One region of the Cellulomonas sp. ES6 genome, then DNA from elsewhere that is predicted to be linked to it. Evidence: predicted binding sites of a transcription regulator. Region 1 holds the regulator's gene; the other holds the start of a gene.
What was found. The regulator HrcA, encoded in region 1, represses chaperone genes, less so after heat shock. The targets are predictions, from matches to a motif close to TTNGCACTCGNNNNNNNCGAGTGCNAA.
Positions count from the first base shown of each region.

Region 2: P9841_RS07025 (FmdB family zinc ribbon protein) is a predicted target of HrcA. The motif match lies at 1,248-1,274, and genes of this name have one in related genera.

Region 1 covers NZ_CP125655.1:902,699-910,398, reverse strand. Annotated here, with positions in the region: gene P9841_RS04330 (hypothetical protein) at 525-1,196, shown strand; gene P9841_RS04325 (DUF3097 domain-containing protein) at 1,264-2,115, opposite strand; gene P9841_RS04320 (MFS transporter) at 2,164-3,771, shown strand; gene hrcA (heat-inducible transcriptional repressor HrcA) at 3,904-4,938, shown strand; gene dnaJ (molecular chaperone DnaJ) at 5,021-6,148, shown strand; gene P9841_RS04305 (16S rRNA (uracil(1498)-N(3))-methyltransferase) at 6,152-6,919, shown strand; gene P9841_RS04300 (sodium-translocating pyrophosphatase) at 7,028-7,700, shown strand, end outside.
Region 2 covers NZ_CP125655.1:1,478,745-1,486,444, reverse strand. Annotated here, with positions in the region: gene P9841_RS07030 (SAF domain-containing protein) at 23-724, opposite strand; gene P9841_RS07025 (FmdB family zinc ribbon protein) at 847-1,176, opposite strand; gene P9841_RS07020 (5-formyltetrahydrofolate cyclo-ligase) at 1,315-1,953, opposite strand; gene P9841_RS07015 (molybdopterin molybdotransferase MoeA) at 2,100-3,314, shown strand; gene P9841_RS07010 (GNAT family N-acetyltransferase) at 3,314-3,919, shown strand; gene P9841_RS07005 (SepX/GlpR family protein) at 4,022-5,107, shown strand; tRNA gene P9841_RS07000 (tRNA-Ala) at 5,166-5,241, shown strand; gene P9841_RS06995 (hypothetical protein) at 5,375-6,913, shown strand; gene P9841_RS06990 (CBS domain-containing protein) at 7,500-7,700, opposite strand, start outside.

The DNA of each region.
Region 1 (7,700 bases):
CCCGCCGGAGGTGGCGCCGTGTCCGAGCTGTCCGATTCGCACCCGTCCGGCCGCGTTCCTTGACACGCGACCTGCGGCTTCGGTTCGCTGTCGCGACGGACGAGCGACGTCCGGACCAGGAGGACTCCGATGACCGAGAACCCCGGCACGAACCCGCCGCGCGACGACGAGCCGTCGACGCCTGACGCCCCGACCCCGCCGAGCACACCGGAGCCGCCTGTCGCGGAGCCGCCGTCGGCACCGCCCGCCGGTGCGCCGGGCGGGCCCACCCCGCCTGCCGCGCCGCCGGTCCCGCCGACCGCGCCCCCGACGGCCGCCGGCGCCCCGGCGCGTACCCGCCGCCGCCCGCCGGTGCGCCCGGCTACCCGCCCGCCGGGGGGTACGGCGCCCCCGCCGGCGGCTACCCGCCGCCTCCCGGGGGCTACCCGCCGCCGCCGGCCGCCGGCTACGGCCAGCCCGGCCAGGACCCCTACGGCCAGCAGCCCGGCTACGGCCAGCCCGCCTACGGCCAGCCCGGCGCCGGCGTGACGGTCGGCGACTCGTTCAACTGGGGCTGGACCAAGTTCACGCAGAACTGGGGCCCGTTCGTGCTCGGCGTCCTCGTGTACGTCGTCGTCATCGGCATCGTCGCGGCGGTGCTGTTCGCGATCCTCGGGGCGGGCACCGCGGCGTCGATCGACCCGGTCACGGGCGAGCTGCGCACGGGCGGCGCCGTGGGGCTCGGCTTCGGCTGGCTCCTGGTCCTGGCGGTCGTCGTGCTGCTGTCGGCGTTCCTCCAGGCGGGCGTGATCCGCGCGTCGCTGGAGGTCGCGAACGGCCGCCGCATCGAGTTCGGCACGTTCTTCCGGTTCGACGACCTGGGCAAGGTCGTCGTCGCGGTCCTGCTCGTCGGCGTGGGCACGGCGATCGGCACCCTGCTGTTCGTCCTGCCGGGCATCGTGTTCGCGTTCTTCGCGCAGTTCACGCTGTTCTTCGTGCTCGACAAGGGCATGGCGCCGGTGGACGCCCTCAAGGCCAGCTTCACGCTGGTGAACCGCAACCTCGGCACCGTCGTGCTGCTGTACCTGGGCGTGCTCGCGGCCAACGCGGTCGGCAGCTTCCTGTGCTACGTCGGCCAGCTGGTGTCGTTCCCGTTCGGGCTGCTGGCGACGACGTACGTGTACCGCCGGGCGCAGGGCGACCCCGTCGCCCCCTGACCCCGGCCGCACGCGGCTCCGCACCGACCGGCGCCGTCCCCACCCGGGGGCGGCGCCGGTCGGGCGTTCAGGGGGCGGTCACGAAGTCGATCAGCTCCTCGACCCGCCCCAGCAGCGACGGCTCGAGGTCCGCGTAGCTCCGGACGCCGCGCAGGATGCGCTGCCAGGCGCGCGCCACGTCGGCCTGCTCGTCCGCCGGCCAGCCCAGCTCGCGCAGGATGCCGCGCTTCCACTCGGTGCCGCGCTCGATGGTCGGCCACGCGCGCAGGCCGACCCGCTCGGGGCGCACGGCCTGCCACACGTCGACGTACGGGTGGCCGAGCACCAGGACGGTGCCGCGCGGCGCGACCCGCAGGGCCTCGTCGGCGATCCGCTGCTCCTTGGACCCCGGCACCAGGTGGTCGACCAGGACGCCGACGCGGCGGGACGGCTCGGGCCGGAACTCCCGCAGCGCGTCGACCAGGTGGTCCACGCCGTCGAGCAGCTCCACGACGACGCCCTCGGCGCGCAGGTCGTCACCCCAGACCTTCTCCACCAGCTCCGCGTCGTGCTTCCCCTCCACCCAGATGCGGCTGCCCACGGCGACGCGGGCGCGCTGGTCGGGGGCGGCGATCGAGCCGGAGGCGGTGCGGCGCGGACCGGTGGGCGCGGCGGCGCGCGGCGCGACGAGCTCGACGGGGCGCCCGTCGACCCAGAACCCGGGGCCGAGCCGGAACGTGCGGGTGCGGCCCCGGCGGTCCTCCAGGACGACGACGTGCTCCCCGCCGGACTTCTCGACCCGGACGACCGCCCCGACCCAGCCGGTGGTGACCTCCTCGACGACCAGGCCGCGCTCGGCGGGGGTGGGGACGGAGGTCGGGCGGCGGTGCGCGCGGGCCGACCCGGCGGCCAGCACGTCGGGTCCGTAGCGGTCGGTCACCGCGGCAGCCTAGGTGCCGACCGCGCGGGCCCGTGGTACGACACGACGGTGACGTCCACCCCGCACCCGCCTCCGGACCCGCAGCGCCCGGCCCCGCAGCCGCCCACCGCCCGGTCGCCGGAGGCCCCGGAGCCCGGCCCGCGCGCGCCGGCACGGCAGGAGCCCGACCCGCACCGCTGGCGGGCGCTCGGCGTCTGCCTGGCGATCGGCTTCATCACGATGCTCGACGTCTCGATCGTCAACGTCGCGCTGCCGTCCATCGAGCGCAGCCTCGACGCGGGCGCGAGCCAGCTCCAGCTCATCGTCGCCGGGTACACCCTGGCGTTCGGGCTGGTGCTGGTGCCGGCGGGCCGGCTCGGGGACGCCCGGGGCCGGCGCACGCTGTTCCTCGTGGGGCTCACCGGCTTCGCGCTGACCAGCCTCGGGGCGGGTCTGGCGCCGTCGGACGAGGTGCTCGCGGCGATGCGCCTGCTGCAGGGCGCGAGCGCGGGCCTGCTGAACCCGCAGGTGGTCGGCACGATCCAGCAGCTGTTCTCGGGGTACGAGCGCGGCCGGGCGTTCGGGTACTTCGGCGCGACGATCGGGGTGTCGACGGCCCTCGGCCCGCTGCTGGGCGGGCTGATCATCCAGGCGTTCGGGGCCGAGCACGGCTGGCGGTGGGTGTTCTTCGTGAACGTCCCCGTGATCGCGGTGGTGCTGCCGCTGGCCGTGCGGTTCCTGCCGCGCGGCCGCCCCGGGCCGTCGGCCGCGTCCGCGCGCTCGGGCCGCCCGCGCCTGGACGTGCCGGGCCTGGCGCTGGTCGCGGTGACCACGACGGCCGTGATGGTGCCGTTCGTCATCACCACGGGCGAGGGCGGCGACGACCCGGCGCGCTGGTGGTGGCTCGCGGTGGCGGCGGTGCTGGCCGTGGCCACGGTCGCGTGGGAGCGCGGGTACCAGCGGCGGACCGGCGCGGCCGTCCTCGACCCGCGGGTGCTGGGGGAGCCGTCGTTCCGCAACGGCGCGCTGCTCGGCATGGCGTACTTCGCCGGGTTCACGGCCGTGTTCCTCGTCACCACGCTGTACCTCCAGCAGATCGCGGGGTTCACGCCGCTGCAGGCCGGGCTGGTGGGCATGCCGTTCGCGATCGCGTCGGCCGTCGCGGCGCAGCAGTCGGGCCGCCTGGTCGCGACGCGGGGGCGGGCGCTGGTGGTCGTGGGGCTGGTGCTCGTGCTCACGGGCCTCGTCGGCACCGACCTGGCGATCCGCCTGGTGGACCCGCCGGCGGTCGGGCTCGTGGTCGCCGGGACGCAGATGGTCGCGGGCGCCGGCAGCGGCCTGGTCATCTCCCCGAACCAGACGCTCACGCTCGCGCGCGTCCCGCTGGACCGGGCGGGCGTCGCGGGCAGCATGCTGCAGGTCGGGCAGCGGGTGGGCTCCGCGCTCGGCGTGGCCGTCGCGCTGTCGACCTACTACACGGCGCTGGCCGCGGGCGTCGAGGGCGGCGTGGCCGCCGGCCGGGCGCTGCTCGTCACGGTGGCGCTCGTCGCGGTGGCCCTCGTGGTCGGCGTGGTGGACCTGGTCGCGCGGCGCCGCGACCCGGCCGCGACCGGCGGGACGTCGGGGCCCGGGGCCGTGGTCGCGGGCGGCAGGGCACCTGCCCGTGCGGCCGAGTAGAATTGGCACTCGCGTCGGGTGAGTGCCATCCCGGCCGCGCGTCGCCGGCGGCCGCCGGACGGCGCGGTGGCCGGACGTGGGGCGAGGCGGACCCGGCGTGACGGGCGGCCGGACAGGCATCGGGAGGTGGCGATGAGCGAGGACCGCAGGCTGGACGTGCTGCGCGCGATCGTGGAGGACTACGTCGCCACCCGCGAGCCCGTCGGCTCGCGCGCGCTCGTCGAGCGGCATGCGCTCGGCGTCTCGCCGGCCACCATCCGCAACGACATGGCCGCGCTCGAGGAGTCCGGCTACATCGTGCAGCCGCACACCTCCGCCGGCCGGGTGCCGACCGACAAGGGCTACCGGCTGTTCGTCGACCGGCTCGCGACCGTCAAGCCGCTGTCCGCCCCGGAGCGGCGGGCCATCGAGACCTTCATGGAGGACGCGGCCGACCTGGACGACGTGGTCGACCGCGCCGTCCGGCTGCTCGCCCAGCTCACCCACCAGGTGGCCGTCGTGCAGTACCCGTCGCTGCGGCGCACTGCCCTGCGGCACGTCGAGCTCGTCCCGGTCGGCGACCGGCACCTGCTCGTCGTCATCATCACCGACCACGGCCGCGTGGAGCAGCGCACGCTGGAGCTGGCGGACCCGCTGGACGAGGCCGTCGTGGCCCGGCTGCGGGTCCGGCTCAACGTGGCGGCAGCCGGCCGGCGCCTCGCCGAGCTGGACGCCGTGCTGTCCGGGCTGTCCGACGAGTTCGAGCCCGTCGCGGCCCCGCTGGTGCGCGCCGTCGTCGCCGTCGTGGAGGACACGCTGGCCCGCGAGAGCGAGGAGCGCGTGGTGCTGGCCGGCACCGCGAACCTCGTGCGGGGCGGCGGCCAGGACTTCGCCCGCACCATCAGCCCCGTGCTGGAGGCGCTGGAGGAGCAGGTCGTGCTGCTGCGGCTGCTGACCGAGATGGCCGAGGACGAGGCCGCCGTGGCCGTCCGCATCGGCCGGGAGACGCAGCACGAGGGCCTGGTGGAGACCTCGTTCGTCACCACCGGCTACGGCGGGCCCGGTGACGGCGGCGGTGCCGCTGTCGCCCGCATCGGATCGGTCGGCCCGCTCCGCATGGACTACCCCGGGACCATCGCGACGGTGCGTGCCGTCGCCCGCTACCTGTCCCGGATCCTCGCCGGGTGACCGGCCCCGACCGCACGCCCCGCGCCCGCCCCCGCGGCGCCCCCGACCCGCGTCGACGCGCGCGACCGACAGGAAGTGACGAGTGAGCGACTACTACGAGGTGCTCGGCGTGGACCGCGACGCCACGCCCGAGCAGATCAAGAAGGCCTACCGCCGGCTGGCGCGCGAGCTGCACCCGGACGTGGCCGGCGCCGACGCCGCGTCGGAGGAGCGGTTCAAGGACGTCTCCCGGGCGTACGACGTGCTCTCCAACCCGGAGAAGCGCCGCATGTACGACATGGGCGCCGACCCGTCGTCCCCGGGCGGCGGCATGGGCGGGGGCTTCGGCTTCCAGGACATCTTCGAGACGTTCTTCGGTGCCGCGGCGGGGGGCGGTGCGCAGCGCGGCCCGATCCCGCGGGCGCGCCGCGGGCAGGACGCGCTCGTGCGGCTCGACATCGACCTCGCGGAGGCCACGTTCGGCACGCACCGCGAGGTGCCGGTCGACACGGCGGTGGTCTGCCCCACCTGCGGCGGCACCTGCTGCCGTCCCGGCACGTCCCCGCGCACCTGCGACGTGTGCGGCGGGCGCGGCAGCGTCCAGCGCGTCGCGCGCTCGTTCCTCGGCCAGGTCATGACGTCGCAGCCGTGCGCGGCCTGCCACGGGTTCGGCACCGTCATCCCCGAGCCCTGCACCGAGTGCGCCGGCGAGGGGCGCGTCCGGTCGCGCCGGGTCCTGGAGGTCGACGTCCCCGCGGGTGTCGACACCGGCACGCGCATCAAGCTCACGGCGCAGGGCGAGGTCGGCCCGGCGGGCGGCCCGGCCGGCGACGTGTACCTGGAGATCCGGGAGCGCCGCCACGAGACGTTCGTCCGGGAGGGCGACGACCTGCACTGCACGCTGCAGGTCCCGATGACGGCGGCGGCGCTCGGCACGGTGCTCACGCTGGAGACGCTGGACGGCCCCCAGGAGGTGGACCTGCGTCCCGGTACGCAGCCCGCCCAGGTGGTCACGCTGCGCGGGCTCGGGGTCGGCCACCTGCACGCCGGCGGCCGCGGCGACCTGCACGTGCACGTGGACGTCCAGGTGCCGACCGCGATGGACGACGAGCAGGCGGAGCTGCTGCGCCGGCTCGCGGCGCTGCGCGGCGAGGAGCGCCCGGAGGCGCGGCTGAGCGCGTCGGCGCCGGGGGTGTTCGCGAAGCTGCGCGACAAGCTCGCCGGACGCTGACGCGTGACGGCACCCGTCTTCCTGGCCGAGCCGGGCGGCCTCGCCGCGCTCGCCCCCGGCGACCTGTACCTGCTCGACGGCACCGAGGGGCGGCACGCGGGCGTCGTGCAGCGGCGTGCGCCGGGGGAGCGCGTCGACGTCGTCGACACGGCCGGCGTGCGGCTGGTCGGCGAGGTCGAGCACGTGGGCCCCGAGGGCGTGCACCTGCGCGTCCAGGAGGTCGTCGTGGAGGCGGTGCCCGCGCCGCGGCTCGTCCTGGTGCAGGCCCTCGCGAAGGGCGACCGGGACGAGCTGGCGATCGAGGCGGCCACGGAGGTCGGCGCCGACGGCGTCGTGCCGTGGCAGGCCGAGCGGTCGGTCGTCGTGTGGCGCGGGGACCGGGCGGCGAAGAGCCGGGCGCGCTGGCTCGGCACCGTCCGCACCGCGGCGAAGCAGGCCCGCCGGGCGCACGTGCCCGAGGTGGAGCTCGCGCTGGACTCCCCGGCGCTGGCGCGGCGGGTCGGCGACGTGGTGGCCGCGGGCGGGGCCGCGCTGATGCTGCACGAGGAGGCGACGGTGCCGCTGGCCGAGGCCGGGCTGCCCGCCGCCGGCACCGGGACGGACGTCCTGGTCGTCGTCGGCCCGGAGGGCGGCATCTCGGAGCGGGAGGTCACGGCGCTGGTCGGCGCCGGGGCCGTCACCGTCCGGCTCGGGCCGCACGTGCTGCGCACGTCGACGGCCGGTCCTGTGGCCCTCGGGCTGCTCGCGCAGCGGCTCGGCCGCTGGGGCTGAGGCGCCCGCCCGGGACGTCGGTCCTGGGCCGTACGTCTCATCCGTGACCTGCGTCACGGTCCTAGCGTCGAAGGTGGCAGCGAAGGCGCTCTCACCAGGGAACCGACCGTGAACACTGACGTACGGACCGGCAACGACGACCTCGCGGCGGGGGCAGCAGCACCTCGCCGCACCTCCCGGCGCTCCCGGCGCCTGCCCGTGCTGGGCGGGGCCGCCGGCGCGCTGACCCTCCTGCTCGCCGGGTGCGGCGAGGCCGGCGCGGGTGCCGGCGGCGGCGCCGGATCGGGCGCCGGCGCGGGCGCCGTGCACGGCGGCGAGGCGAGCCTCGTGCTGCCCGACCTCGGCGCCGTGACCGTGCTCGGCGGCGTCTCCGGGCGCCTGCTGCTGGGCCTCGGCCTGGTGGTGTGCGTGCTGGGGCTGGCCTTCGGCGTCGCGTCGTACGTGCAGCTCCGGCGCCTGCCGGTGCACGCGGCGATGCGGGAGATCTCCGAGCTCATCTACTCCACCTGCAAGACGTACCTCACGCAGCAGGGCCGGTTCCTCATGCTGCTGTGGGTGTTCATCGCCGCGGTGATCGTCGTGTACTACAAGGCGCTCGTCGGCTTCGAGTGGGGCCGGGTCGCGATGATCATCGCCTTCAGCCTGCTCGGCATGGCGGGGTCCTACGCGGTGGCGTGGTTCGGCATCCGCGTCAACACGTTCGCCAACTCCCGGACGGCGTTCGCGTCGCTGCGGGGCCGGCCGCTGCCGGTGCACCGCATCCCGATGAAGTCGGGCATGT
Region 2 (7,700 bases), 580 kb from region 1:
CCGGTGCCGGGTGGTCCGGGCATCATCCCACGATGACCGCACCGAGCACCCGGGAGGACGCGGCCGCGCCCAGGGACACGGCCTCGTCCGGCCGCACCGCGAGCAGCACCGGCCCGTCGGCGGCGGACCCGTCGCGCAGGCCGTCGCCCCGGTCGGCCGCAGCCGCTCCCGGCCCGTCCGCCGCGCCGCCCGAGGCGTCCCCGGCGCCGCTGCCCGCGGGGGCGAGCACGACGGCGCCGCGCGCCAGGCGCTCCGGCTCGTCGCCGTCCAGGACGGGCGCGGCGACCACGTCGACGAGCACTCCCGGGCGGAGCAGCGCGGCCACGCCCGCGTCCGCGAACCGGACGGGCACCACGACCGTGCCCTCCGGCGGGACAGCGGCCTCGTCCGCGAGCAGCTCCGGCACCAGCGGGAGGCCCAGCGGCACCGCGACGAGGAGCGGGCGGCCCGTGACGTCGTCCGCGCGCGGGACGTCGCGGTGCGGGACGAGCGCCGGCGGGACCTGCTGCAGGTGGACGTCCCGCGGCCGCAGGACGGCGCCGGCCGGCAGGTCCCGGGCGGCGACGGGTACCTCGACGGTGGGCGGGTCGGGCGGCCGCACCTGCTCGACGACGGCCACCACCGCGAGGGCGGCGCACAGGGCGGCGAGGGGGCGCCGGGCCCGCCAGGCGAGCAGCCGCAGCGCCCGCCGGGTGGCGGGGGAGATCCGACCGGTCAGGGGCATGCCGCGACGCTAGGCGCGGGGGAGCGACCCGTCCGGCCGCGGCGGGCGCGGGTGGGGACGGCGCACCGTGCGGTGTGCTGTGGAGGAGCGGGTGCCCGTGTCGCGGGCGGGACCGCGCGGGCTCAGCCGGCGGCGGGCTTCGCGGCGGACGAGGAGGAGGACGTCGAGGACGTCGACGTGCTCGACGACCCGCCCGACGACGACCCGCCCGACGACGAGTTGCCCGACGACGTGGTGCTCGACGACGACGAGCTGCTCGAGCCCGAGGTCCGGCCGGACCGGGAGTCGGTCCGGTAGAAGCCCGATCCCTTGAAGACGACGCCGACGGCGGAGAAGACCTTGCGCAGCCGGCCGCCGCAGCTCGGGCACTCGGTGAGCGCCGCGTCGCTGAAGGACTGGTGGATGTCGAAGGCGTGGCCGCACTCGGTGCAGGTGTACGAGTAGGTGGGCACTGCTGTCTCCCGCGGATGACGTGACCTGGTGGGGGAGGGGCCGGTCGTCCGCGCGGTGGTCGGCGGCGGGCCTGGCACTCTCCGTGTCCGAGTGCCAATGATACGCGCCCCCGGGATGTTCCCCCGGAGCGGTCGCGATCAGGCGCCCAGGTGGTACCAGCGCTCGGGGGTCGCGACCATGTCGACCCTGCGGTCGTGGGGCTCGCGCGGCAGGGGACGGACCTCCGCGTCGTAGAGCTCCTCGGCGAACACCAGGGCGATGACCGGGGTGCCGGGGCGTGCGTGGGCGAGGGCGCGGTCGTACCAGCCACCGCCCTGGCCGAGGCGGGTACCGGACGTGTCGACGGCGAGCGCCGGGGCGACGATCACGTCGGCCTCCGCGAGCGCCTCCGCCCCGAGGGACGGCGTCGAGGGCTCCGGCGGGCGTCCGGGTGCGCGCTGCAGCAGGTCGTGCCGGCCGGCGTACCGCGCCCACTCGCGCTGCAGCCCCGCGCCGAGGACGGGCAGCAGCACCTCGATCTGCCGCCCCGCGAGGGAGTCGAGCAGCGGGCCGGTGTCGGGCTCGGTGGGTCGCGCCGAGTACACCGCGACGCACCGGGCGTCGGCCAGGGCGGGGATCGTCTCGACGACGTCGACGAACGCGTCCGCCGCCTCCGTGCGCCTCCGGGCCGACCGTGCCTGCCGGGCCGCGCGCAGGAGGGCCCGGAACTCGTCCTTCACCTCGGTCACCGTGCTGCCCTCGGAGACGTGCGGGTACGGCTGGGCGACGGCGCTCATGCCCCTAGTGTCGCAAACGCCCGGGGGCCGCAGCAGGACCAACGGCGGACAGCGCGTCGGCGCGAGCCCCGGGCGGGACCCGCGGGCGGGCCGTCCCCGGCGCGGTGCGTGCGCCCGCCGCGGCGCCCGCCGGGCAGAATGCGGGCATGAGATCCGTGCAGGACCAGCTCGCGGCGGTGCTGGCCGCGGTGGGCCCGGTGTCCCCGCTCGACGTCGTGCTCTCCGACGCGGCGGGCTGCATCCTCGCCGAGGACCTGGTCGCCCCCGCCGACGTGCCGTCGCGGCCGGTCGCCGCGTGCGACGGGTACGCGGTCGCGAGCGGGGACCTGCACGGTGCGGGCGCGCCGGTGCTCCCGGTCGCCCACGACGTGCTGGCGGGGGATCCCGCCGCGCTGCGCCTCGCGCCCGGCCAGGCGGTGCGGATCGCGTCGGGCGGGCCGGTGCCCGCGGGTGCGGACGCCGTCGTCGCCGCGGAGGACACCGACCGCGGGGCCGTGCGCGTGACGCTGCACCGGCTGCCCGTGCCCGGCGTGAACGTGCGGCCTGCCGGCGCGGACACGGCCCGGGGGTCGGTCGTCCTGGCCGCGGGGACGCGCCTGGGCGCCCGGCAGCTCGCCGTCGCGGCGGCCAGCGGCCGGGGGCGGCTGCGCGTGCACCCCGCCCCGCGCGTGGTCCTGGTCTCGACCGGGTCCGAGCTGACCGAGCCGGGCACGCCCCGGCGCGACGGCGGTGTCTACGAGGCCGCCGGCCACGCGCTGGAGGCGGCCGTCCGCGACACCGGAGCGACACCGGTGCGGGTGGGCGTGGTGACGGACGACCGCGCCGTGCTGAGCGAGGCGCTCGAGGACCAGCTCGTGCGCGCGGACGTCGTGGTGACGACCGGGGGGCTGTCGGAGTCGCAGCACGACACGCTCGCGGACGTGCTCGCGCCGCTGGGCACCGTCCGGTTCGACCAGGTCGCGATGGCACCGGGCTACCGGCACGGCTTCGGGACGGTGGGCGGCGGCGCGGGGGCCGTCCCGCTGTTCGCCCTGCCGGGCCACCCCGTCGCCGCGCAGGTGGCGTTCGAGGTGTTCGTCCGCCCCGCCCTGCGCGCGATGGCGGGGCACACCGACCTGTTCCGGCCGTCGGTCGCGGCGCGTGCGGACGTGGGCTGGGAGTCGCCGGCCGGTGTGCGCCAGTTCGTGCCGGCCGCGGTCGTGGGGTCGCCGAGCGAGGGCTACCGCGTGACGCCGGTGGGCGACCCCGGTGTGCCGTCGGTGACGGGGCTCGCGCACGCGAACGCGCTGGCCGTGGTGGGCGAGCAGGACACCGCCGTCGTGGCCGGGCAGGTCGTGCACTGCCTGGTGCTGGAGGGCTGATGCCGCGCGGCTGGCCGGTCGTGCTGACCGACGGCGACGTGGCCCTCCGGCCGCTGCGCCGCACCGACGAGGCGGTGTGGATGCGGCTGCGCGCCGCGAACGCCGCGTGGCTGGAGCCGTGGGACGCGACCTCGCCCGAGCCGCTCAGCGGGCGGCGCCCCACGTTCCCGCAGTTCGTGCGGACGCTCGACCGGCAGGCCCGCTCGGGGTCGTCGCTGCCGTTCGCCGTCGAGCACGAGGGCGAGCTCGTCGGGCAGCTCACGGTCTCGGGCATCACGTACGGCTCGCTGTACTCGGCGTCGATCGGGTACTGGATCGCGCGGCACGTGGCGGGCCGCGGCATCACGCCGACGGCGGTGGCGCTCGCGACGGACCACTGCTTCGCGGGCCTCGGGCTGCACCGCGTCGAGGTGAACATCCGCCCGGAGAACGGCCCGTCGCTGCGCGTGGTGGAGAAGCTGGGGTTCCGCGACGAGGGCCTGCGCGAGCGCTACCTGCACATCCAGGGCCGGTGGTGCGACCACCGGACGTTCGCCCTCACGACGGAGGACGTCCCCGGCGGGCTGCTCGCGCGCTGGCACGCGGCGCGGACGCCGCGCGCCTGACGGGCCGGGCGCGGGACCGGGGAATCACACCGGTGTGATTTCCCCGCGGACACGCCGCGAGGGGTCCGGTCGCACCGCGCGCGCGGCCCCTACCGTCGTGGAGTGTACGAATTCGCCGGACCGGCCGCCCTCGCGGTGGTCGTCCTGTGGATCGCGTACCTGGTGCCGCACAAGCTGCGGCACCGGCAGCAGCTGCTCGAGTCGCGGACCGACGACCGGTTCTCCGACGCGTTGCGGGTGCTGGCGGTGACGGGCCCCGCGGGGTCGGGTCGGCGCCGGCGTCCGGACGCGGCACGGGGGGTCCGGCAGGACTGCGGCCCGGTGGACAAGCGAGCCGGGTTGCTCACCCCGGGCACGGGGACCCGGCTCGCCGGAACGGACAGAGGAGCCACGGACGTGGACCGACCGCACGGGACCCAGGACAGGGTCGGCGCCGACGCAGCCCGCCGCGCCGCGCAGCTCCAGGCCGCCCACGCCGCGGCGACCGCCCGCCGTGGCGCCGCCGCGCGCCGCCGCGGGGTGCTCGCGGGCGCGCTGCTCGTGGCGACGGCCGCCGGGTGGGTCGTCGTCGCGGCGACCGCCGTCGGCGTGCTCGCCGGGCTGGTGCCGACCGTGCTGCTCGCGACCGTGCTGGGCCTCGGCCGCCGCGCCGTCGTGCAGGGCCAGGCCGCCGAGGCGGAGTGGGAGCGGCGGATCGCCGAGGCGCACGAGGTCGCCCGCTCCCGCGCGTCCCGCCCGGCCCGGACGCACGCGGCGGGTCGCGCGGTGCACCCCTCGTCGGCGGACACCCAGGCGATCACCCGCGTCCGCGTCGACGAGGCGCCGGCCGGGCGTCCCGTGCGCGACGGCGGGCGCGAGGGCGACACGTGGTCCCCGGTCGCCGTGCCGCGGCCGACCTACGCGATGAAGGCGCCCGCACCGCGCCGCGAGCCGGCTCCGCTGGGCGAGGTCGAGGGCTCGACGCACGCCGCTCCGGCGCGCACGCCGGTCGCCGACCGCGACCTCGCCCCGGTCGCGACGGGCGCGCCCGCCGAGGCCCCGGCCGCCGAGCAGCCCGCGGAGACCGGTGCCTCGCCCGCCGTGGCGGAGGCCGGACGGGCCGCCGAGACGCTCGCCGCGCCGGAGCCCCCGACGGGGTCGATCGACCTGGACGCCGTGCTCGCGCGGCGTCGCGCGGCCGGCGAGTAGCCGCGCACCGCGGTGTCGTGAGCACCCCTCACCGGGTGCTACGCTGTTCACCGCTCAAGGGGCTGTGGCGCAGTTGGTAGCGCGTCTCGTTCGCAATGAGAAGGTCAGGGGTTCGAATCCCCTCAGCTCCACCAGTGCTTAGGCCCGGGATCATCACGATCCCGGGCCTTCGTCGTGTTCGGCGTGTGGAAGCCCGGGGGACATGTGGGGGAACATCCGAGGGGAGAATGCCGGACGGACGATCGTCGCTCCAGCCATGATGTCGTCATGGCTGGCTATCGCCCACCGCTGACCGAGCATCAGATCGACCTCCTGCGCTGGGTGAGCGATGGCTGCCCGGAGGGCACGTACGACGGGTACGGGTACCGGGGATCGGCGCGCAACCTGGAAGCGCGGGGGCTACTCAGTATCAAGGGTCGGGGCGCATCCTGGACCGCGACGATCACCGAGGAGGGCGAGCGTCACCTCGAGGCTCGCACCGACGACCCGGGGCTCGTGCCGCAGAGACCAAGGCCCGCCAGATCTGGTGCGAAGGTGACGACGCCGGCGAGTGAACCTCGCCCGGAGCAAGTTCGACCAGCAGTGGCGAAGCCGAAGGCGACCGCATACGTCCGCAAGACTGACGTGATGATGGACGAACTGCGTGGCGCGCCGGACGGCCGGTTGACGATCAACCCCGATGAGCGAGATCGCTACGCGCGGCTCGTCTCGTTGGCAAAGCGCCGCGGGCTGGTGCCTGAGGGCATGTCTCTAGAGATCACGCATAAGTGGGCGCGGACTTCGGAAGGCGCGGCGGTCTGGTTGCAGCCGTTGCCGGAGTGGCAGACCCGCACTCTGGCGCGCGTCCCGGTCGCTATCGACTCAGAATCCTTGACCGACGTGGTCAACAAGCTTGACGCCCGAGCAGACGTCGAGTTCGACCCGAACGTACGACCTCGAGCGCTGCGGATCCTCGATGCGTTGGTTCGAGAGGTCCGAGCGCGTGGATACAAGGTGCGCGCTGGCCGCGCCCCCGTTCTCATGACCGAGGCTCGGCGTGACGAGTACGTCGACCCAGATCGGCTCGGGCACCTTCGCGTACAGATCGGCGACGACGTCACGCACCTCTGCCTGACGCAGGTGCTCGTGAGCGTCCCCCACGTCGCAACGAAGGCCGAGCTCGCGCGCTCCGGACGAGGGTGGGGACCGCCGCCGGAGTTCGACCAAGTGCCATCGGATCGGCTGCAGGTCGTGCTGCACGGCGACGGGACCGTGCACTGGGGATCGCGTTGGGCGGACACCCAGGACGCCCCGCTGGAGGAGTCGCTCGCCCGGGTGCTGCAAGAAGCGGAGTTGCGTCACCAGGCGCTTGAGGACCGGCGTGCCGAGCGAGCGAGGAAGGAGGCGGAGACGCGAAAGCGGTGGGAGGAGGCGCGATCGCTCGCGGTCAAGGAGTTCCGGGCCGACCATCGAGTTCACGTCCTGCTGGACCAGATCAAGCAGCTCCGGCTCGTGGCGGAGATCCGGGAGTACGCAGCCGCAGTTCGCGCAGTCGCCGACGGCTACGAAGATGTCGCCCAGCAGGGCGCTGCGCGCGAGTGGGCGGACTGGGCGGCCACGTACGCCGACTCGATCGACCCGTTCCGCGAACCGATTCACGAACCCGCGGACGCAAAGCCCTCGGACAAGGCTCTGGCCGAGTACATGCATCCCTGGAGCCCGACCGGGCCGTACCAGACTGTGCGTCCGTTCGGGTTCACTGAGCCCACGGCACCGGAACGTGGATCATGGTGGCAGGACCGTTCGATCCCGCCTTGGAGGCGCTGAGTTTCTCGGGACTTGGGTGCAGGCCTCCACGGTGCGGATGGGTGCCTCCGCACGTCCTCCGCAGGCACCCACACGGCGCCGGTCATGACGCGCAGGTCCCCGATGCGCACGCGCACGACGGCGTCCGCTCCGGAGCCCCACCACTCGACGGCGACAGTGTCGAGCTGCTCGTCGCCGGTGGCCCACCGCAGGGTCGCGGTGACGGGGATGGGGTCGTCGACGTCGTGGTGCGTGCCGCGGGGGACCGGGCGGGCGTTGAGCAGGGGCGCGGCGGCGCGGACGCGCGCCATGCCGCCCGGGGCGGTCTGCGTGAGGTCCACCCCGGCATCGTCGGCCCCGGGGCTGACACGAGGCGGCAGGGCGGGCCACCATTCGGTGGAGGAGTCCGCGGCGCGCCACGCCTCGTCGTCGCTCGTGTCCATCTGCTCAGCCTGCCTGACCGCCCCTCACGATTCGAGATGACTCGGCGGTTTCGATGGCGAGGAGGGTTGGTGGAGGCTGACCAGAACGGGTGGCAGCGGGCGTGATTTCGACGGCAAAGAGCGCCCTCGTTCTCGCAGAGACGAGGGCGCTCGGTGGTCGTGGGTCAGTCGCGGGAGATCAGCTCGACCAGTTCGCCGACGCGGTCCTCGGGGTAGGAGCGGGCGATGTCGGCCTGGCTGAGCATCCCGACGAGTCCGTGGCCGTCGATGACCGGCAGTCGACGCACCTGGTGCTTGACCATCGTGGCGATGGCTTCCTCGACCGAGTCGTCCGCGCCGATGGTCACGGGCTTGCCCTCGGCGAG